Regions from separate parts of the Shinella agrisoli genome, predicted to be linked through region 3. Evidence: riboswitches for the same ligand, from Rfam matches in the RefSeq annotation. Region 3 holds a riboswitch; each other region holds the start of a gene.
What was found. Region 3 has a riboswitch for cobalamin ahead of ACIIOY_RS23980 (hypothetical protein). Riboswitches for the same ligand answer to the same signal wherever they lie in the genome.
Positions count from the first base shown of each region.

Region 1 (6,878 bases), on a different contig from region 3:
CCGGCTTCCTGCCGCAGCCGCATGCGCCTTCGGCGGTCGGGTCCGTCGCGTCCGACCGGCCATTCCCCAACACCCTTCGCGGCGCCTTCCGCCACCTCAGGGAGGCCGCGAACAGGGCTGCGCTGGAAGGCACCGGCTGGCAGGGCATCATGAACGATTTCCGCCTGCGCGCGCGGGACCTCTGGCAATCGCTGACGCCGGAAGAGCGCCGCCGCTTCAAGCGCCACGTCAAGCCGATCTACGACAGCCACCGCAACCGCCTGCCCCCCGGGCAGTACGAGCGCCTGCGGCAGGCGATCGCCGATGGCGCGATCACCGTGCGCAAGGGCAAGGTGGAGCGCATCGCGACGAACGGCGTGCTGCTTTCCTCCGGCACGGGCCTGCAGGTTCTGCAGGCGGACCGCACGATCGACTGTCGCATTCGTCCGACCGACCTCGATTCGCCCCTGTACCGCTCCCTGCTCCTTGCGGACCTGGTCCGGCGCGACGAGCTGGATCTCGGCATATTCGTCGACCGCAGCGGGCGGGCGATCGTGGACGAGGAGCGGTTCGAGGCGCTTTTCGCGATGGGGCCGCTCGGCCTCGGCAGCCTGCCGGACATCGACCTCGTGCCGCAGATCGTGGTGCAGGCCTACGCGGCAGCCAAGGCGCTCGACGGCTGGCTGCACGGCCGCGAGCCGGCACATCGCCCGGCCGTCCAACCTGTGCGCAGCTAGCCCTTCGACCTGCTCGAGCTGCGCCGCGAGGCGGCCTGCCTACATTCGTTCGCCCGGCAATCCGCTTGCCTGCTTCACCCATTGCGCGAACTGCGCCTCATCGAGCTGGCCCTCGTGGACGTCGAGGTAGCGCACCTCGGGATGCTTGGATTTGCCGGGGGGCGGAGGCGTGAGCGACGTGCCGCGGAAAAAGGTGACCTTCACGTATTTCGTGAAACAGTGGAAGCTCAGGAACCAGACGTCGTCCTCCACCCCGTAGAACGGCGAGTTCCATTTGACCGCCTTCCTCACGCCGGGAACCTCGCGCTCGATCAGCGCGTCCAGGCGGCGTCCGAGGTCGCTCTTCCAGCCGGGCATGGCGGCGATATAGGCCTTAACGGGACCGTCGCCGTATCCCTTTGGTATCTGGGGATTGCCGCCGGACAGAAGGACGATCTCGCCGGGCTTCGGCGTCGCCTGGCGCGGCCCCGCGGCTTTGCCGCCCTTCGACGGTTTCTTGCCCACCATCGCATCCACCTCCATCAAGCTGTCAGTTCCGGTCGATCAAACACTCACAAGGGTTTCAGCACAAGCCTGCCGTAGGCGATGAAGGCGCATATGGCCACAACCACGAGCCAATAGACCATCGGGCCGTAGCTCCTGTCGCCGGAAGCGATATGCACGCCGCAAAAGAGCAGCATTTCCGCAGCCACGACGATCGCCGCGAACGGCACCAGAAAGGCCAGCGGCCTATGGAATCCGGCAAGGACCAGGCCGAGGGCGCAAAGCACCTCGACGGCGCTCATCCCCAGCCAGATTCCGTGCGGAATGGCCTTCAGGGACGGTACGGCCTGCTCGGAATTGAAAAGCTTCCATGCCGCCCCGACGGCGGTATGCAGCGCAAGGAGGACTTGAAGAACCCAAAGGAGAATGTTCATGATCGCTTTCCAGCCTACTTGCTCTCGATGCCGGGCATTCGCGCCAGGATCTGCTCCAGGTTTTCAAGGAACCGTTGCCAGCCTTGCTTCGCGCCGCCGAAAGCCTGCTTCTGCTCCGGCCGGAAACCTTCCTGCTCCACGCGCAGGCGCGTTCCTCCGTCCGTGGGCGCAAGCGTGAAGGTCACGACGCTCCGCAGATCGAACGCCGGATCGTCATGCGCGAAATTCCAGGTGTAGGAGAGCGTCCTATTCGGCTCGACGACGAGGACCTCGCAGTCCAGCACGCCGCCCCAGTCGCCGTGAAGGCGGAAACGGTGGCCCACGACCGGGCTGAAGTCGTTCCTCATCAGCCATTCCTCCATGAGGTGCGGCTGGGTGAGCGCGCGCCAGACCTTTTCCGGCGGATGGGCGATCTCGCGTTCGATGACGACAGAGCGCCTTTGCGCAGGGGCAGCATTCATTGGTCCATCCTTTTCAGCAAGTCCTCCAGGCTGTCGAGCCGGTTCTCCCAGAAGCCGGCCATCTCGTTCGCCCAGCCGACCAGAGGGGCCAGCGCGCCAAGCTGCGCCCGATAATGGGTCTGGCGGCCTTCATGGCGGTCGATGACCAGCCCGGCCTGTTTCAACACGCCGAGGTGCTTCGATACGGCCGGCTGCGAGACCCCGGCCCGATCGGTCAAAGCCCGGACCGTCTGCTCCCCTTCGAGGCAAAGCCGCTCGAAGATGGCCCGCCGCGTCGGGTCGGCGAGCGTTCTGAAGAGGATGTCGTGCGCGTCCGGCATTGAAACCCATAGCTCTGCGGTTATCGATCAAACCCATAACCGAAGAGCTATAGATGAGTCAAGCAGCGCCCGCGCCAACGGCCTGAACGGGCCTGTGGGTAGAGTGCAGCGTCTCTTGACCCGGGTTCGGGAGCGCCGATAGACTTCGATCACGGAACAGGTTCCGTCAGCATGACGGATGAAAAGGGAACACGGTGAGGACTACCCATCAGGGGCCGAAACCGTGACTGCCCCCGCAACTGTAACCGCCGAGCTTGCCCCATGATGCCACTGCGCCGAGGCGCGGGAAGGCGGGGAGAGCGATGACGCGGAAGTCAGGAGACCTGCCTGTGCCGGTCACCCATGCCGGGATACGGGGAGTGTCCGGGCGCGGCCGTCCGTAGCGGTGACATTGTCGAAGATGTCGCCGCATCGGCGGACGGTTGATGGAAGCGCCCGCTCCCCATGAATCCTCCTCAGCCCGCGGTGGAAAGCTGTGCAGGCGCGTCCTGCCATGGGGGAAAGATGAGGAACTATCTGGCAGGGGGCTCCCTGCTCGCCATCGCATTGTGTCAGCCCGTCCTTGCGCAGGACCAGGCGCCCACCGAGCTCGACGAGATCGTGATCACCGACGGCCTGACCCCGGTGGAGCTCAGGAAGTCCGGCCGTGCCGTCACCGTCGTTACCGGCGAGCAGATCGAGAAGAACCAGGTCCGCTACGTGGCGGACGCCCTGCGGATGGTGCCGGGCTTCGCCGTGTCGCGAACGGGCTCCTATGGCGGCCTGACGCAGGTCCGCGTGCGGGGCGCCGAGGGCAACCACGTGCTGGTGATGATCGACGGCGTCGAGGCCAACGACAACGCCCAGGGCGAATTCGATTTCGGCAGCCTGATCGCCGACGACATCGAGCGCATCGAGGTCCTGCGCGGACCGCAGAGCACCTTCTGGGGCGCGAACGCCATGTCGGGCGTCATCAACATCATCACCAAGCGGGGCGAGCGCAATTCCGTGCGCTCCACCGCGCGGACCGAAGTCGGCACCGACGGGACCTGGATGGGTGCATTCTCCACGCGCGGCGGCGGCGAGAATTTCGACTATTCGCTGTCCGGCGCCCTCAGGCGCACGGGCGGCTTCAACATCTCGGACATCGGCGCGGAAGACGACGGCGACCGCAACGGCACGCTGAACGGCAAGTTCACGGTGGACGTCTCGCCCGATACGACCGTCGACGGCACGTTGCGCTACGTCAACCGCCGCAGCGATCTCGATCCGCAGGACTACGACACGGCGATGACCTACGATGCGGAGGACTACACCAGAAGCCGCGAATTCTACGGCTCCCTCGGCCTCACCAACACGGCGCTCGATGGCGCGCTGACGCAGAAGGCGCGTTTCTCGGGCAACGACATCTCCCGCTTCAACCATTCGGCGGCCACCGGCGACAGCTGGAACGACGGCAACCGCTACAACGCCACCTACCAGGCCTCCTACCGCTATGACGAGCTGGAAAACCAGGTTCACCAGCTGACCGCCGGCTACGAATGGCAGCGCGAGACCTTCTCGCCGTCACACCTCACGGAGACCTTCAGCCGCAACACCCATTCGCTGATCGGCGAATATCGCGGCGAGTTCTCCGATCAGTTCTATCTGAACGGCGGCGTGCGGCAGGACTGGAACGACGCCTTCGACGACGCCGTGACCTGGACGATGAGCGCCGCCTGGCAGATCCCGAACGCCGGGACGCGCCTGCACGCCTCCATCGGCACCGCCGTCACCAACCCGACCTTCTACGAGCAGTTCGGCTATTTCCCCAGCACCTTCGTCGGCAACCCGAACCTCAAGCCGGAGGAAAGCCTCGGCTGGGACATCGGCGTGGAAAAGAGCCTGTTCGACGGCGGGCTCGTCGTCGACGTCACCTACTTCAACCAGAACCTGAAGAACGAGATCGCAACCGTCTACGATTCGAACTTCATGGCGACGCCCGTCAACCGCGATGGCGAAAGCCGGCGCAGGGGCGTCGAGGTCTCGGCGACGGTCGATTTCTTCAACGGCTTCACGGCGACGGCCTCCTATACCTATACGCATGCCACGGAGCAGACGGTTGCCGGGGGCGCGCGTCTCCAGGAAGTCCGCCGGCCCCGCCATGCGGGCTCCCTGAGCGCGGCCTATGTCTTCCACGAGGACCGGGCGCGGGTGTTTGCCGAGGCGGTGTTCAATGGCAAGATGCAGGACAGCGTCTTCGCCACCTTCGTTCCGCCGCGGGTGACGCTCGGAGGATATACGGTCGTCAATGTCGGCGGCAGCTTCAAGGTCAACGACACGGTCGAGGTCTTCGGCCGGATCGACAACCTCTTCGACCGCGACTATCAGGAAATCTACGGTTTCAACACGCCGGGCCTGACGGCCTTCGCCGGACTGAAGGCGACCTTCTGATGCATGGGAAGCGTTGGCATGCGATCGTCCTTGCCGGCCTCCTCTGGCCGGGGACGACGTGCGCCGACGCCTTTCCGCAGCGCGTCGTCTCGATGAACGTCTGCACGGACCAGCTGGCCATGCTCGTCGCAAGGCAGGGCCAGCTTCATTCGGTCTCCTACCTCGCACGCGATGCCGGCGCCTCGGCGATGGCTGAGGAGGCCGGCGCCTATGTCGTCAACCACGGGCTGGCGGAGGAAATCTTCCTGATGAAGCCCGATCTGGTGCTTGCCGGCACCTATACGACGCGCACCACCGTGTCGCTGCTGCGCCGGCTCGGCTTCCGGGTGGAGGAGTTCCAGCCGGAAGCGTCTTTCGACGATGTCCGCGCGAACCTCCGGCGCATGGGCGGCCTGATCGGCAACCCGGCGCGGGCCGAGGCGCTGATCGCCGGCATGGATGCCGAGATCGCGGCACTCGAATCCGCCAGGCCGCCACGGCTGCGCACCGCGCTCTATTTCGCCAACAGCTATACGGCCGGCGCCGGCACGCTCGTTTCCGAAGTGGTGAAGCGCACGGGCCTGGAGAACATCGCCGAGACATTGGGCATGGCGGGAACCGCACGCCTGCCGCTCGAACTGCTGGTCCTTTCCGATCCCGAGTTGCTGGCCGGCGGACGCGCACGACAGGACAAGCCGGCGCTCGCCGACCAGAACTTCACCCATCCCGCCTATCGCGCGCTTGCGAGGGAAACGGCCGAGGCGCCGCTTGAAAGCCGGCTGACCGTCTGCGGCGGCCCGTTCACCCTGGAAGCCGCCCGCGCCCTGCAGGACGCCGCGCGCCGGGCCGGGGAAGGCAGGCCATGACGACCCGTTCCCGCTACGCCGCAACCCTCGCCATTCTCGCGGCAGCGGCCCTCGTGCTCTTTGCCTTCTCGCTCACCGTCGGTCCGGCAAACGTCACGCTTGCGGACAGCCTTCGCGCGCTCTTCGGCGGCGGCGAGGAATTGCTGGTTCTGGTGATGCAGGAGATCCGCCTGCCCCGCGCGCTGCTCGGCCTCATCGTCGGGGCGACGCTCGGTCTTTCGGGGGCGGCGCTCCAGGGGTACCTTCGCAACCCGCTCGCCGAACCGGGGCTGATCGGCGTCAGCGCCTCGGCCTCGCTGGGCGCGGTGATCGCCATCTATACGGGGCTTTCGGCGCTTTTCGCGCTTGCCCTGCCGCTCCTGGCGCTGGCCGGCGCGATGCTGGCCGTCTTCGTGCTGCAGGCGATGGCGGGCTCCGACGGCCGGCCCCTCACCGTCATCCTCACCGGCGTCGCGATCTCCAGCCTCGCCGGCGCGATGACGTCGCTGGTGCTGAACCTGTCGCCCAATCCCTTCGCGGCGATGGAGATCATGTTCTGGATGCTCGGCTCGCTCACGGATCGCTCGATGCCGCATGTCTGGCTGGTGCTGCCCTTCACGGCGGCCGGCTGGCTGCTGCTGTTCCGCCTCGGCCGGGCGCTCGACGCGCTGACGCTCGGCCCCGATGCCGCCGCGAGCATGGGCATCGACCTCGGGCGCGTGCAGCGGCTGGCGATCGCCGGCACGGCGCTCTCGGTGGGCGCCGCCACCGCCGTCACGGGCGCCATCGGCTTCGTCGGCCTCGTGGTGCCGCACGTGCTGCGTTCCTTCGTCGGCGCGCAGCCTTCGCGGCTTCTTCCGGCCAGCGCCCTCGGCGGCGCGGCGCTGCTGCTGGCCGCCGATATCCTCGTGCGCGTCATCGCGCCGGACCGCGACATCAAGCTCGGCGTCCTGACGGCGATCGTCGGCGCTCCCTTCTTCTTCTGGCTCGTCTGGACGCACAGGAGGAAGGTGCTGTGAGCGTGCTTGCGATCGAGAACCTGTCGGCCGCGCTTTCCGGCAGGAGGGTGGTGGACGGCGTGTCGCTCACGCTCGCCAAGGGCAGCTTCACCGGCCTCATCGGCCCGAACGGGGCGGGCAAGTCGACCTTCCTGCGCGCCTGCCTCGGCCTCGTTCCGGCAAGCGGCGCGGTCCGTCTCGACGGCCTCGACCTTGCGGCCCTCAGAGCA
Region 1 covers NZ_JBJIEP010000001.1:245,663-252,540, forward strand. The annotation lists gene ACIIOY_RS01125 (FAD/NAD(P)-binding protein) at 1-716, shown strand, start outside; gene ACIIOY_RS01130 (DUF1801 domain-containing protein) at 756-1,223, opposite strand; gene ACIIOY_RS01135 (DoxX family protein) at 1,268-1,633, opposite strand; gene ACIIOY_RS01140 (SRPBCC family protein) at 1,648-2,094, opposite strand; gene ACIIOY_RS01145 (ArsR/SmtB family transcription factor) at 2,091-2,414, opposite strand; cobalamin riboswitch at 2,556-2,759, shown strand; gene ACIIOY_RS01150 (TonB-dependent receptor plug domain-containing protein) at 2,919-4,826, shown strand; gene ACIIOY_RS01155 (ABC transporter substrate-binding protein) at 4,826-5,671, shown strand; gene ACIIOY_RS01160 (FecCD family ABC transporter permease) at 5,668-6,669, shown strand; gene ACIIOY_RS01165 (ABC transporter ATP-binding protein) at 6,666-6,878, shown strand, end outside.
Region 1: another riboswitch for cobalamin. It lies ahead of ACIIOY_RS01150 (TonB-dependent receptor plug domain-containing protein); the one in region 3 lies ahead of ACIIOY_RS23980 (hypothetical protein).

Region 2 (6,878 bases), on a different contig from region 3:
CCAGGGCGTCAGCGCGCCGAGATGCGGCGTGCGGCCGAGTTCGACGGCCTGCCGCGCCGTAATGCGCTCGGTGGTTTCGGCCTGCTGCTCGACGAAGGCGATGCGCCGGGCGATCCCCTGCCGGCCGTGGGCGGAAAGCGGCTTGCCGTCGAGCGTCACCTCGCCGCGCTGCGGCTTGCGGATGCCGGCGAGAAGCGCCATCAGGCTCGTCTTGCCGGAACCGTTCGGGCCGATGATGCCCAAAAATTCGCCCGGCCGCACGTCGAGCGAGACGTCCGTGAGGATGGTCGTGCCGCCGGCCGACCAGAAGAGGCCTTTTGCCGAGAGCGTCATACGGCCGATCTCCTCTGGCTGAGGATGAGCGCGAAGGCCGGCGCGCCGAACAGCGCGGTGATGACCCCGATGGGCAGCACCTGGCCGGGGATGATGACGCGCGACAGCACGTCCGCGGCGATCATAAAGACGGCGCCGATCAGCGCCGAGGCCGGCAGCAGGAGGCCGTGGCGCACGCCGACGACCATGCGCGCGGCATGGGGGATGACGAGGCCGACGAAGCCGATCGAGCCGACGATGGAGACCATGACGGCGGTCATCAGCGCGGAAACGGCGATCAGCACGGCATAGACGCGGCGCACCGGGATGCCGAGCGCGGCGGCCGATTCCGTGCCGAAAGTGAAGGCGTCGAGCGCACGGGCATGCCAGAGGCAGACGAGGAGGCCGAGGAAGGCGACCGGCAGCGCCAGCCAGACATCCGGCCAGCGCACGCCGGAAAGGTTGCCGAGCAGCCAGAACATGATGCCCCGCGCCTGCTCGGCATTGGCCGCCTTGGTGACGATGAAGGAGGTGAGCGCGTTGAAGAGCTGCGAGCCGGCGACGCCGGCAAGGATGATCGCGCCCGTCCCGCGGCCCGCGCGCACGGCGAGCGCGCTGACGAGGCCGAAGGCGACGAGCGCGCCGAGGAAGGCGCCGACCGGCAAGGTCAGCATGCCGGCGCCGAGGCCGAGGATCGCGACGCCCACCGCGCCCGTCGAGGCGCCGGCGGAAATGCCGAGGATATAGGGGTCGGCGAGCGCGTTGCGCAGCAGCGACTGCAGGATGACGCCGGAGAGCGCCAGCGCCGAGCCGCAGCAGGCGGCGACCACCGCCCGGCTCAGCCGGTAGTTCCAGATGATGCCCTCGTCGATCGGTTCGATCGCGTGCCCCGCCTGCCAGAGGCGGTTCGCCACCGTCTTCGCCACGGTGTCGAGCGGAATGGCCGTCTCGCCCACCGCAGCACCGACGCCGAGCGCGGCGACGAGCAGCACGAGCGCCGCGAAAGCGGCGCCCGACCGGAGCAATATGGGATGATCGGCCGTCACTTCGCCAGGCCAGCCTTCTCGACGGCGTCGGCGAGCACTTCGATGCCCTCGATGGTGCGGATCGTCGGGTTCATCGCCTGGGCATCCATGTCGAAGACATGACCGTTCTTGACGGCCGGCATGAGGCTGGCGACCGGGTCTTCCTTCAGGAACTTGTGCTTGACGGCGACGTCGTCGGCGGGGAAGCGGCGGCGCTCCATCTTGCCGGCGACGATGATCGTCGGGTCGGCCTTGGCGATGGTCTCCCAGCCGACCGTCGGCCATTCCTCTTCGCTCTCGATGACGTTCCTGATGCCGAGCGCCGACATGATGTAGCCCGGCGCGCCGTTCTTGCCGGCGACATAGGGATCGATGTCGAGCTCGGCGCTGGAGAACCAGAAGACGGCCGAAAGCTTGCCCTCGGCCGAGGCGATCTTCTTGCGCGCGGCCTCCTCGCGGGCCTTGAGGTCGGCGATGACCTTCTCGCCCTGCTCCCCGACATTGAAGATCTGCGCCAGCTCGCTGATTTCCTTGTAGATCAGGTCCATGGTGAAGACGGTCTTGCGCACGCCGTCGCCGCCGCCGGAATTGTCCTTGCCGATGCAGTCGGCCGGCGAGGTATAGACCGGGATATTGAGCTCCTCGAACTGTTCCGGCGTCGCGACGATGCCCTCAGGGCCGACATGCCACTGGAACTGCGCGGTCACGAGGTCCGGTTTCTTGGCGACGACGCTCTCGAAGCTCGGGTCGTTGTCGGCAAGGCGCTCGACCTTGGCGTTCACGTCCTCGTAGCCGGCGAGGACCGGGCCGATCCAGACGGCCGTGCCGACCATGCGGTCGGCGAGGCCGAGCAGGTAGAGGATTTCGGTCGAGCTCTGGCCGAGCGAGACGGCGCGCTCGGGCGCCTTCTCGAAGGTGACCTGGCGGCCGCAGTTTTCCAGCGTCAGCGGATATTGCGTCTCGGCGGCCCCGGCGGTGCCGGAAGAAAGGACGAAGGCGGCGGCGCCGGCAACGAGCGACAGGAAGGATGCGGCACGCGGGGCCGCAACGGAAATGGTCATGGGTTTCTCCCGGAGATGTGAAAGCGGACGGCCTGGCCGGCGCGCCGACAGGGGCGGATCGGGTGCGGTCGGGAGAAAGCGAACGGATATCTGCCGCGATGGGCAGCCGGAATCGTCATGGCGTCTCCTGTTCCGGGCATCCCCGCCCGTGACTTGGATGGTTGCGCTGACGGCAGGTCTCCTGGCTCACGGATGTCTGCGGCCTGTCTGCCTTCCCGCGGAGACCGCAGTGGCATGACGCTTTCGCGTCCCAAGGACAGGCGGCAATCCGCCTACAGTTGCGGGGGCAGCCACGGAATGGGTCCCTGTTGGGTCGTCCGCACCGTGTTCCCTATTAATCCCCTGGGAGTCATCCTTCAGGGAACCGTCGCCCCATCCTTAGTCCGCCGCGCTCGGCAGCGTCAAGGCGCGAGCGCGCTCAGCTCTCGAAATCCCCGAAGACATCCTGCAGGCGGGTGAGCGCATCGACGCGTTCGCTCACCTCCTCGCCCTTGACGACGATGATGTTGGCGAGCAGCAGGTCCATGACGGCGGTCATCGTCGCGGCGCCGTCCCAGAGCGGACCGTGCGAGCCGGGCACGACGAGGCAGATGTCGGAGACTTCCACCCCCCAGGGGCAGAACTCGTCGGTGAGCAGCACGACCTTGACGCCGGCACGCCGGGCCTCCAGCGCCAGCGGCCGGGCTTTCGCGGCAAAGCGGCGCACGTCGTGCAGAAAGAGCAGGCGGCCCTCGACGGAGCCGTCGAGCAGTTCCGCATAGGTGCCGTTGAGGCCGTCGACGAACTGGACGCGCGGGCGCGTGTAGGAAAGCTGGCTGGCGAAATATTGCGCGATGCCGCGCACGTTCTGGTAGGCGGCGACAAAGACTTCCGTGGCGCCGATCAGGGCATCGATCGTCTGCTGCCATTCCCGCGCGATGGTGATGGCGTAGATCTCGCCGAGATTGTCGATCTGCTGCTGGATGAGGCCGGCGAGCAGCTTGCCCTCCTTGCGGTCCTGCTCCAGCCGGTCGACCTGGCCTTTCACCTGCCAGGCCGGGTTGGAGCTGCCGCGCCTAAGCTCGCCCTTCAGTTCGTCGAGGCCGTCGAAGCCCATGCGGCGCAGGTAGCGGCCGACGGTCATGGGCGAGATCTGGAGGCGTTGGGCGATGGAGCGCGCCGTCTCGAAGGGAAGCTCGGCGATGTTGCGCTCGATGTAATGCGCGATCAGCTTGTCGGACTTGGACCGCCGGAGGTCGTCGGACTGAACGAGCTTCAGAATGCGTCTCGACACGTCGCCTCTCCCATCAAGGTCCCGCCCGTCCGGAAACGGGCGGGGTCACGCGTTCACTGCGCCGTCTTGACCCGTGTCCAGGCACGGTCGAGCTGGCGGAGCGCCGGCCCCAGGTCCTCGAAGATCTGGAGACGCGCCATCGTCTCGGCCGGCGGGTTGATCTCCTTGCTATTCTTGATCTTTTCCGGGGTCAATTCCCGCGCCGGAACGTTCGCAGTGCCGTTGGTCTGCTGCGAGACGTTGAGCGCCACGATCTCGGGGCGCGTATAGAACTGCATGAATTTCATGGCGTTTTCCTTGTTCGGCGCCGTCTTCAGCACGCAGATGTCCTCCTGGTACATCGTCGCCCCCTCCTCGGGGATCACGTAGCCGAGGTTCTTCTCGTCGGCGAAGACGTCCACCATGGCGCCGACGAAGAAGTGGCCGGCGGCGACGTCGCCCGACTGCACCATCGGCCGCGTATCGTAGGTGAAGGCCGCGACATGGGGCTTCATGGCGATGATCGTGTCGGCGGCCTGCTGGAGTTCGGCCGGATCGGTGGAGTTGATCTTGTGGCCGTTGAGGATGAGGCCGACGGCGAGAACCTCGCGCATGTCGTCGAGCAGGGTGAACTTCAGCCCCTTCGCCTTGACCGTCTCGATGAGGTCCTTCCAACCGGTGACGTCCTTGCCGAGGACAGTGCGGTTGTAGAAGATGCCGACCGAGCCCCAGGCATAGGGCAGGCAATATTCGCCCTTCGGGTCGCTCTTGGCGCGCAGGAACGCCGGGTCGATGTTCTTGAATCCCTCGTAGGTGTTGATGTCGGTCTTTTCCAGAAGGTCGAGCTTGGCCATGATGTCGTGCATGTGCACCGACGGGAAGACGATGTCGTAGCCCGTGGCGCCGCCCTGGATCTTGGCCAGCATTTCCTCGTTGGACGAATAGGTCGAGAGGTTGACCTTGATCGCGGTCTCCTCCTCGAACTTCTTCAGGACCTCCGGATTGATGTATTCGCCCCAGTTGTAGACGTTGAGCTCGGCAGCGCCGGCCAGGCCCGCCGTTGCCAGAAGGGCGGCGAGCGAAACGGCGGTGCGGCGCGCCCATGCGCGAAGGCCGGATGCGCCGGCGCGATCAGTTTTCGTCATCGATAGTCTCCTCTGAAGGTTCGGCCCGTCGTGGCCCCCGGCGCTTTCCTTTGCGCCGGCTTTCCCGTCACGGCTTCTGCCGGCCGTTGACTTGGATGGATAAATGGTATCCATATATCTAAATCGCACAAGCGTTATTTTTATAACATTTTGGGGAACGACGATGCGAGATTCCATAGTCCGCCTGGACAAGGCGGCGAAGGCCTTCGCCACGCCCGAAGGCCAGACGGTCACGGCGCTGGACGCGATCGACCTCGAGGTGAGGCGCAACGAATTCCTGACGCTGCTGGGGCCTTCAGGCTGCGGAAAGACCACCCTGCTGCAGGCGATCAGCGGCTTCGTCGCGCTCGATTCCGGCCGCATCCTGATCGACGGGGAGGACATGACGGACCGGCCGCCCTACCGCCGCCCGGTCAACACGGTCTTCCAGAACTACGCGCTCTTCCCGCACATGACGGTCGGCGAGAATGCCGGCTATGCGCTGGAGGTGGCGGGCGTCGCCAAGCCCGAGCGGGCAAGGCGGGTCGCCGACGCCTTGCGCATGGTCGGTCTCGAAGGTATGGAGGGCCGCAAGCCGCGCCAGCTGTCCGGCGGCCAGCAGCAGCGCGTGGCGCTCGCCCGCGCCATCATCGCGCGCCCGAAGCTGCTGCTGCTCGACGAGCCGCTCTCCGCCCTCGACAAGAACCTGCGCCAGGCCATGCAGATCGAGCTGAAGACGCTCCAGCACGAACTCGGCATCTCCTTCATCTTCGTCACGCACGACCAGCAGGAGGCGCTCACCATGTCGGACCGCGTCGCCGTTCTCTCGGGCGGGCGCATCCAGCAGCTCGATACGCCGCGCGCCATCTACGACGAGCCGAAGAACAGCTTCGTCGCCACCTTCGTCGGCGCGAGCAACCTCTTCGAGGGCCAGGCGGACGGCACACGGCTCCTGACGGGCGACGGCCTCGCCATCGCCCACGGGAAGGCCGGCGCGAACGGCACGGCGACCGCACTCATCCGCCCGGAGCAGTTCTTCCTCGCCGGGCCTGGCGACGATGCGCCGGGCCTCGACGTCGAGCTCGAACAGATCGTCTTCGTCGGCTCCACCTTCGAGATCTTCGGCCGCACCGCGGCGGGCCGGCGCGTCATCGCGGAAATCCCGGCCGCGCGGCGCAGCCTCGTCGGCGAGATAGAGCGGTCGCGCCGCGCGCGCCTCGCCTACGATCCGGCGGCGGTCCACCTCATCCCCGCGGAGGCCGCCTGACATGTCGTCCATCGCGTCCCTCCGCCGCATCCAGCTTGCCGTCCTGCTCGGGCCGGTCACGCTGTTCCTCGCCGTCTTCTTCCTCGGCCCGCTCGCCATCATGATCGTGACGAGTTTTCTCGCGCCAGGCCTCTACGGCGGCGTGGAATGGACCTGGTACCCGCACAATTACGGCCGCATCCTCGGCTTCGCCGATCCGATGTTCGAGGATTTCGACCCGGTCTACATCGCGATTTTCCTGCGCTCGCTGAAGATCGCCGCGCTGACGGTGGCCGCCACGCTCCTCGTCTGCTATCCGGCCGCCTTCTGCATCAGCCGGCTCTCCGAGCGCTGGAAGAATTTCTGCCTTTTCCTCATCACGCTGCCCTTCTTCACCAGCCTTATCGTGCGCCTCTTCATCTGGGTGCTGATCCTGCGCCAGACCGGCCTCGTCAATGCGGTGCTGCTGAACACCGGCGTCGTCGCCCGGCCGCTCGAACTCATCTATACGGACGGCGCGATCATCGTCGGCATGGTCTACGTCTTCATTCCTTTCATGTTCATGCCGGTCTATGCGAGCGTCGAAAAGCTCGACTGGACGCTGGTGCGCGCCTCGCTCGATCTCGGCGCCGGGCCGGTCCGCACGTTCCTGCGCATTATCCTGCCGCTGACGGCGCCCGGCATCGCCGGCGGCGCGCTCATCGTCTTCATCCCGGCGCTCGGCAACTTCGTCGTGCCGGCGATCCTCGGCGGCGCCAAGGTGATGATGCTCGGCAACCTCATCGAGCAGCAGTTCCTCGCCGCGCGTAACTGGCCCTTCGGCTCGGCGCTCGCCATGATGGTGATGGGCGTGATGCT
Region 2 covers NZ_JBJIEP010000009.1:143,479-150,356, reverse strand. The annotation lists gene ACIIOY_RS11950 (ABC transporter ATP-binding protein) at 1-333, opposite strand, end outside; gene ACIIOY_RS11945 (FecCD family ABC transporter permease) at 330-1,358, opposite strand; gene ACIIOY_RS11940 (ABC transporter substrate-binding protein) at 1,355-2,398, opposite strand; cobalamin riboswitch at 2,553-2,782, opposite strand; gene ACIIOY_RS11935 (MurR/RpiR family transcriptional regulator) at 2,817-3,671, opposite strand; gene ACIIOY_RS11930 (polyamine ABC transporter substrate-binding protein) at 3,725-4,795, opposite strand; gene ACIIOY_RS11925 (ABC transporter ATP-binding protein) at 4,959-6,041, shown strand; gene ACIIOY_RS11920 (ABC transporter permease) at 6,043-6,878, shown strand, end outside.
Region 2: another riboswitch for cobalamin. It lies ahead of ACIIOY_RS11940 (ABC transporter substrate-binding protein); the one in region 3 lies ahead of ACIIOY_RS23980 (hypothetical protein).

Region 3 (6,878 bases):
TTGTAGTCGTCGTTCGCCCGCTCGAAGCGCTCGGCGATGGCGATCTCGCCGATGCCGGCGGTCACGACGAAGCCGCCGAGGTAATCCCGCCTGCCGCTCTCGACCGGCGCGACGAAGTCGGAGAGCGCCACGTTCGGCCGCCCGTCGCGCTTGGAAAGCTGCTGGCGGAGCGTGAAGAAGGTGGCAAGCTCGCTGCTCCGCGTCTCGTCGGTGAAGAGGCGGATGTCGTCGCCGACGGTGCCGGCCGGCCAGAAGCCGACGACCGCCTTCGGCGTGAACCACTTTTCCGCGATGATCTTCTCCAGCATCGCCTGCGCATCGGCAAAGAGCTGGCGGGCCGCAGGGCCCTGCTTCTCGTCGTCGAGGATCTTCGGATAGACGCCCTTCAGCTCCCAGGTCTGGAAGAAGGGGGTCCAGTCGATGTAGCGGGCAAGCTCCGCAAGGTCCCAGTCCTGGAAGACGCGGGTGCCGAGGAAGGACGGCGTCCTGGGCTCGTAGGCGGACCAGTCGGCCCTGAAGGCGTTCTCCCGGGCCTTGGCGATCGGCAGGCGCTGCTTTTCCGCCTCGCTGCGGGCGTGGGCGTCGGCGACCTTGCGGTATTCCGCCTTCAGCGTCTCGACATAGCCGGGCTTCTGATCGGGTGACAGCAGGCTGCCGACGACGCCGACGGCGCGGCTGGCGTCGGTGACGTAGACGGCCTGGCCTTGGCTGTAGCGCGGATGGATCTTCACCGCCGTGTGCACCCGGCTCGTCGTCGCCCCGCCGATGAGCAGGGGAATGTCGAAGCCCTCGCGCTCCATCTCGGCGGCGACATGCACCATCTCGTCGAGCGAGGGCGTGATGAGGCCGGAAAGGCCGATGATGTCGACCTTCTCCGCCTTCGCCGTCTCCAGGATCTTCGTCGCCGGCACCATGACGCCGAGGTCGATGATCTCGTAATTGTTGCAGGCGAGCACGACGCCGACGATGTTCTTGCCGATATCGTGCACGTCGCCCTTGACGGTCGCCATCAGGATCTTTCCCGCGCTCTCCCGTTCGCCGCTGCCGCCGTTGGCGAGCTTTTCGGCTTCCATGTGGGGCAGCAGCACGGCGACGGCCTGCTTCATCACGCGGGCGGACTTCACCACCTGCGGCAGGAACATCTTGCCCGCGCCGAAGAGGTCGCCGACGACGTTCATGCCGGCCATCAGCGGGCCCTCGATGACGTGCAGCGGGCGCTCGGCCTTCTGCCGCGCCTCCTCCGTGTCGATCTCGACGAATTCGGTGATGCCGTTGACGAGCGCGTGCTCCAGCCGCTTCTCCACCGGCCAGTCGCGCCAGGCAAGGTCCCGTTCCTTCGCCTCCTTGCCGCCCACGCCCTTGAAGCGCTCGGCGATCTCCAGCATGCGCTCGGTCGCCGTGCCGCCGGCCTTGGGCACGCGGTTCAGCACCACGTCCTCGCAGGCCTCGCGCAGCTCCGGTTCGATCGTGTCGTAGACGGCGAGCTGGCCGGCATTGACGATGCCCATGTCCATGCCCGCCTGGATGGCGTGGTAGAGGAAGACGGCATGCATCGCCTCGCGAACCGGCTCGTTGCCGCGGAAGGAGAAGGAGAGGTTGGAGACGCCGCCGGAAATATGGACGTGCGGCAGCGTCGCGGTGATCTCGCGCGTCGCCTCGATGAAGTCGACGCCGTAGTTGTCGTGCTCCTCGATGCCGGTGGCGACGGCGAAGATGTTCGGGTCGAAGACGATGTCCTCCGGCGCAAGGCCGGCGACCTCGGTGAGCAGCTTGTAGGCGCGGGTGCAGATCTCCACCTTGCGTGCCTTCGTGTCGGCCTGGCCCTTTTCGTCGAAGGCCATGACGACGACGGCGGCGCCATAGGCGCGCACGAGCTTCGCATGGTGCAGGAAGACTTCCTCTCCTTCCTTCAGCGAGATCGAGTTGACCAGCGGCTTGCCCTGCACGCATTTGAGGCCCGCCTCGATCACCTCCCATTTGGAGCTGTCGATCATCACGGGCACGCGGGCGATGTCCGGCTCGGCGGCGACGAGGTTGAGGTATTCCGTCATCGCCCTGGCCGAGTCGATCAGGCCCTCGTCCATGTTGATGTCGATGACCTGCGCGCCGTTCGCCACCTGGTCGCGCGCCACGTCCAGCGCCGCGGCATAGTCGCCGGCGGTGATCAGCTTGCGGAATTTCGCCGAGCCCGTGACGTTGGTGCGCTCGCCCACGTTGACGAAGGGGATGTCGTCCGTCAGCGTGAAGGGTTCGAGGCCGGACAGGCGCATGTGGCGCGGGATGTCGGGGATTTCGCGCGGCTTGTGGCGCGCCGCCGCCTCGGCGATCGCGCGGATATGGTCCGGCGTCGAGCCGCAGCAACCGCCGACGATGTTGACGAGGCCGTCGCGCATGAAGCCCTCGATCTGGGCGGCCATCTCCTCGGGGCTCTCGTCGTACTTGCCGAAGGCGTTCGGCAGGCCGGCGTTCGGATAGGCGCAGACGAACGTGTCGGCCACATTGGCGATCTCGGCCAGATGCGCGCGCATGGCGTTGGCGCCGAGGGCGCAGTTGAGGCCGATGGAGAAGGGTTCCGCGTGGCGAACCGAGTTCCAGAAGGCTTCCGGCGTCTGGCCGGAGAGCGTGCGGCCGGAAAGGTCGGTGATCGTGCCGGAGATCATGACGGGCAGGTGGATGCCCTTCTCCTCGAACACCGCGCGCGTCGCGAAGATCGCCGCCTTGGCGTTCAGCGTGTCGAAGATCGTCTCGATCAGGATGATGTCGGCCCCGCCGTCGATGAGGCCGCGCACCTGGTCGGCATAGGCGATCCTCAGGTCGTCGAAGGTGACGGCGCGGTAGCCGGGATTGTTGACGTCGGGGGAGATCGAGGCGGTACGGTTCGTCGGCCCGAGCGCGCCGGCGACGAAGCGGCGGCGGCCGTCCTTCTCCTGCGCCCTGAGGCCGGCGCGGCGGGCGAGGCGCGCCCCGTCGCGGTTGAGCTCGTAGACCATCACCTCCATGCCGTAGTCGGCCTGGGCGATCGTCGTGGAGGAGAAGGTGTTGGTCTCGAGGATGTCGGCGCCGGCGAGCGCATAGCGGTAGTGGATGTCCTCGATCGCGGCCGGCTGGGTCAGCGTCAGGAGGTCGTTGTTGCCCTGCTGGTGGCAGGCGCAGTCGCCGAAGCGGTCGCCGCGGAAATCTTCCTCCACCAGCTTCAGAGTCTGGATTTCCGTGCCCATGGCGCCGTCGAGCACGAGGATGCGCTCGCGGGCCGCAGCCTGCAACGCGGCCAGGATCTCGCGGCCGTCGCGCGGCGGCAGTTCGGGACCGAACAGGGTGTCCAGGTGTGAATCGGCCATGGCGAAGCCCTCCGGTGCGGTTTGCTGCAACGGAAGTCACATAAAGATATGTTTATGTCAATATGTCTTTATGGCTTGCGGCCTAGTGTACCGGCCCGTCCGCGCCGGCCAGCGAGGCGAACAGCGCCCTGAGGCGCGCGATATGCGGATCGGCGCCCTTGTACCGTGCCAGCTTCTGCACCTCCTTGAGCGCTTCGGCGGCAAGGTCGGCTCCGCGCGGCTGCCAGAGCAGCCAGGAGATGAAGACGGCTTCCGGCTCCGCGGTGCCGGAAGGCTTGGTTTCGGTGAATGCAAACATGTCTTCCCCAATCGGAAAATTGGGGGATGGCCGGACGCACGCTGCTGGATTTCGCCGACGGGCGAAGCAAGCGCACCCTTGGGACACCCCGCCCATGGACGTTACGAGCTGTCAGGGCAGGTCTCCTGGCTTGCGGGTCATCGCTTCCGTCCCGCCTTCCCGGCGCTTTCGCGCCAGTGGCATCGAGCGACAGAAGCTCGCCGTTCACAGTTGCGGGGGCAGCGCCGGCCTTGCTGCTCCTGTTCGGAGCCTCGCACCGGCTTCCCTCTTAGCCTCCGGGCCGCACGCGACTCGGAAGACCCTGACGGCGGCCAGACTGGCTTGGGCATGCGGGCAAGTCAATGGCCCCGGCGGTCATGCACAGGCGCGGGAACTTTTCCTTTCCCCGCGCATTTGGCCTCGACCCGCATCATGCGCGGGCTCGCCCGGGGGAGGGATGGGCGATTCACCAAAACCGCAAATGAGGGTCCATGCTGCGCCATCCAGTCCCGTTGACATGTTGCAAGTCTCTGTCCTTGCGGCTAAAAAATGCCGTTTTCATGCACCACGCGGCCAGGATGCCAACCAGCGTGTCGCCTGAGCCATGCCCACCCGTGAAGCGCTGCCAGGGCGCCGTCCGGTGTCATGGCTGATCGCGGCACCAAGATGAAGTCTGCCCGCGAAAGACCATCCGGCGCAAAGGCCGCCGCCGGATGGTTCAACATGGCCGGATCCAGAATCAGAAACATGCCCCTTCACAATACGCCGCCAGCTCCCCCGCGCGACGCCGACGCCAAGCAGATCGATTACAACGATTCGATCCGCGCCACCTATCTGACGCTGGAGGAGCTGGCCGAGCGCGGCGAAGCGCTCGCACGCGACAGGACGGCATCCCTGCCCGGCTTCCAGCCCTTCGAGTTCCGCCCCCGGCACAAGGAGAACGAGAAGGAGATCTTCCGCGTCTACCAGGCGACGGCGAAGGACGTGGAGGCGGGCGCGCAGATCACGCCCGCCGCCGAATGGCTGCTCGATAACTACTACGTCGTCGAAGAGGCGATCCAGGAGGTCCGGCGCGACTTCCCCCGCCGGTTCTTCCGCCAGCTTCCGACCATCGAGGTCGAGGGCGAGCGGCTCCCGCGTGCGCTGGCGCTCGCCTGGCTCTATGTCGCCCATACGCACAGCAGCGTCTCGGAGGAGAGCCTCACCGCCTTCGTGCAGGGCTTCCAGAAGCTCGACGCGCTGAAGATCGGCGAACTGTGGGCGCTGCCGTCCTTCGTCCGCTTCGTGTTGCTCGAAAACCTCCGGCGCATCTCCAGCCGCGTCGAGCGCTCGCGCAAGATGCGCTTCAAGGCGAACGAGGTGGCCGACGAGCTGGTGCGCCTCAACGACCCGGAAAAGGCCATCGCGCACCTGCGCTCGATGGAGAGCTTCACCGAGGACAACACCTTCGTCATCCAGCTCCTCTATCGCTTGCGCGACGGCCTGCAGGCTTCCGGCGCGGTGATCCAGTGGCTCGAGCGCAAGATCGAAAGCCGCGGCACCGATCTGGAGGAACTGATCGTCGCGGAGAACAACCGGCTCTCCTCCGGCAACGTCACGATGAGCTCGCTCATCAAGAGCCTGCGCCAGATAGACGATACGGAATGGCCGGTCTGGTTCGAAAGCGTCAGCCGCCTCGACGAGGCGCTGCGCCGGCGATCCGACTACAGCGACCTCGATTTCGGCTCGCGCAACAAGTACCGCAGCACGATCGAGCGCTTCGCCCGCCGGTCCGGCAAGACCGAGCTCGAGGTCACCGAGACGGCGCTCGCCATGACCGAGGAAGACGCCGCCGCGCACGCGGACGACCCGGACTACGAGGCCAATGTCGGCGCCTTCCTCGTCGGCAAGAAGCGCAAGCTCCTCGAAAAGCGCATCGGCTACCGCCCGACCGTCGTCCAGCGCGTCGTGCGCCTGACGCGCAAGCTCGACTGGCTGGCGATCGCCGGCCCGAACATCGTGCTGACGCTGCTCGCGATGATCGCGGTCTACTATTTCCTCGACCAGCTCGACATTCCGGACGGCGCATGGCTGATCATGCTCGTCCTGTTCGCGCTGCCGGCCTCGGAAGGCGCCACCGGCCTCTTCAACACGCTGGTCACCTTTTTCGTCACGCCCTCGCGCCTCGTCGGCTACGAGTTCAAGGACGGAATCCCGCAAGACGCCCGCACGCTCGTCGTCGTGCCCTGCCTCATTTCCAAGCGCGATCATGTCGACGAGCTGGTGCGCAACCTGGAGGTCCATTACCTCGCCAATCCGCGCGGAGAGATCTACTTCGCGCTCCTCAGCGACTGGGCCGACAGCCAGGTGGAGGAATCGCCGGCCGACCTCGACGTGCTCGACTATGCCAAGCGCGAGATCGCGACGCTTTCGAGCCGCTACGCCTATGACGGGCGCACGCGCTTCTACCTCCTCCACCGCCGGCGCCTCTACAATCCGTCGGAAGGCGTCTGGATGGGCTGGGAGCGCAAGCGCGGCAAGCTGCACGAGCTGAACCTGCTCCTGCGCGGCGACGGCGACACGACCTTCCTGCCGGGCGCCAACATCGTTCCGGCGGATGTGAAATACGTCATGACGCTCGATTCCGACACGCGCCTGATGCGCGATGCGGTGACGAAGCTCGTCGGCAAGATGCACCACCCGATCAACCGTCCGGTCATCGACGAGGCGACCGGCGAGATCGTCGCCGGCTACTCCATCCTCCAGCCGCGCGTCACGCCCTCGCTGACGACCGGCAAGGAGGCCTCCACCTTCCAGCGCATCTTCTCCGCCGACCGCGGCATCGACCCCTATGTCTTCACCGTCTCCGACGTCTACCAGGACCTCGCCGGCGAAGGCACCTTCACCGGCAAGGGCCTCTACCACGTCGACGCCTTCGAGGCGGCCGTGAAGGGACGCATCGAGGAGAACTCGGTGCTCAGCCACGACCTGCTCGAGGGCTCGCTCTCGCACTGCGCCCTCGTGACGGATGTCGAGCTCGTCGAGGACTTCCCCACCCGCTACGGCGTCGAGACCTCGCGCCAGCATCGCTGGGCGCGCGGCGACTGGCAGCTGCTGCCCTATATCTTCAACCCGTCGAGCGGCATTCCCATGCTCGGCCGGTGGAAGATGTACGATAACCTGCGCCGCAGCCTCATTCCGATCGGCTGGCTCGTCGCCTCCGTCATGGGCTGGTACTACATGGAGCCGCGCCAGGCGCTCATCTGGCAGCTGGTGCTGATCTT
Region 3 covers NZ_JBJIEP010000031.1:27,577-34,454, reverse strand. The annotation lists gene metH (methionine synthase) at 1-3,338, opposite strand, end outside; gene ACIIOY_RS23980 (hypothetical protein) at 3,421-3,636, opposite strand; cobalamin riboswitch at 3,735-3,955, opposite strand; gene ACIIOY_RS23975 (hypothetical protein) at 4,158-4,364, opposite strand; gene ACIIOY_RS23970 (glycoside hydrolase family 94 protein) at 4,363-6,878, shown strand, end outside.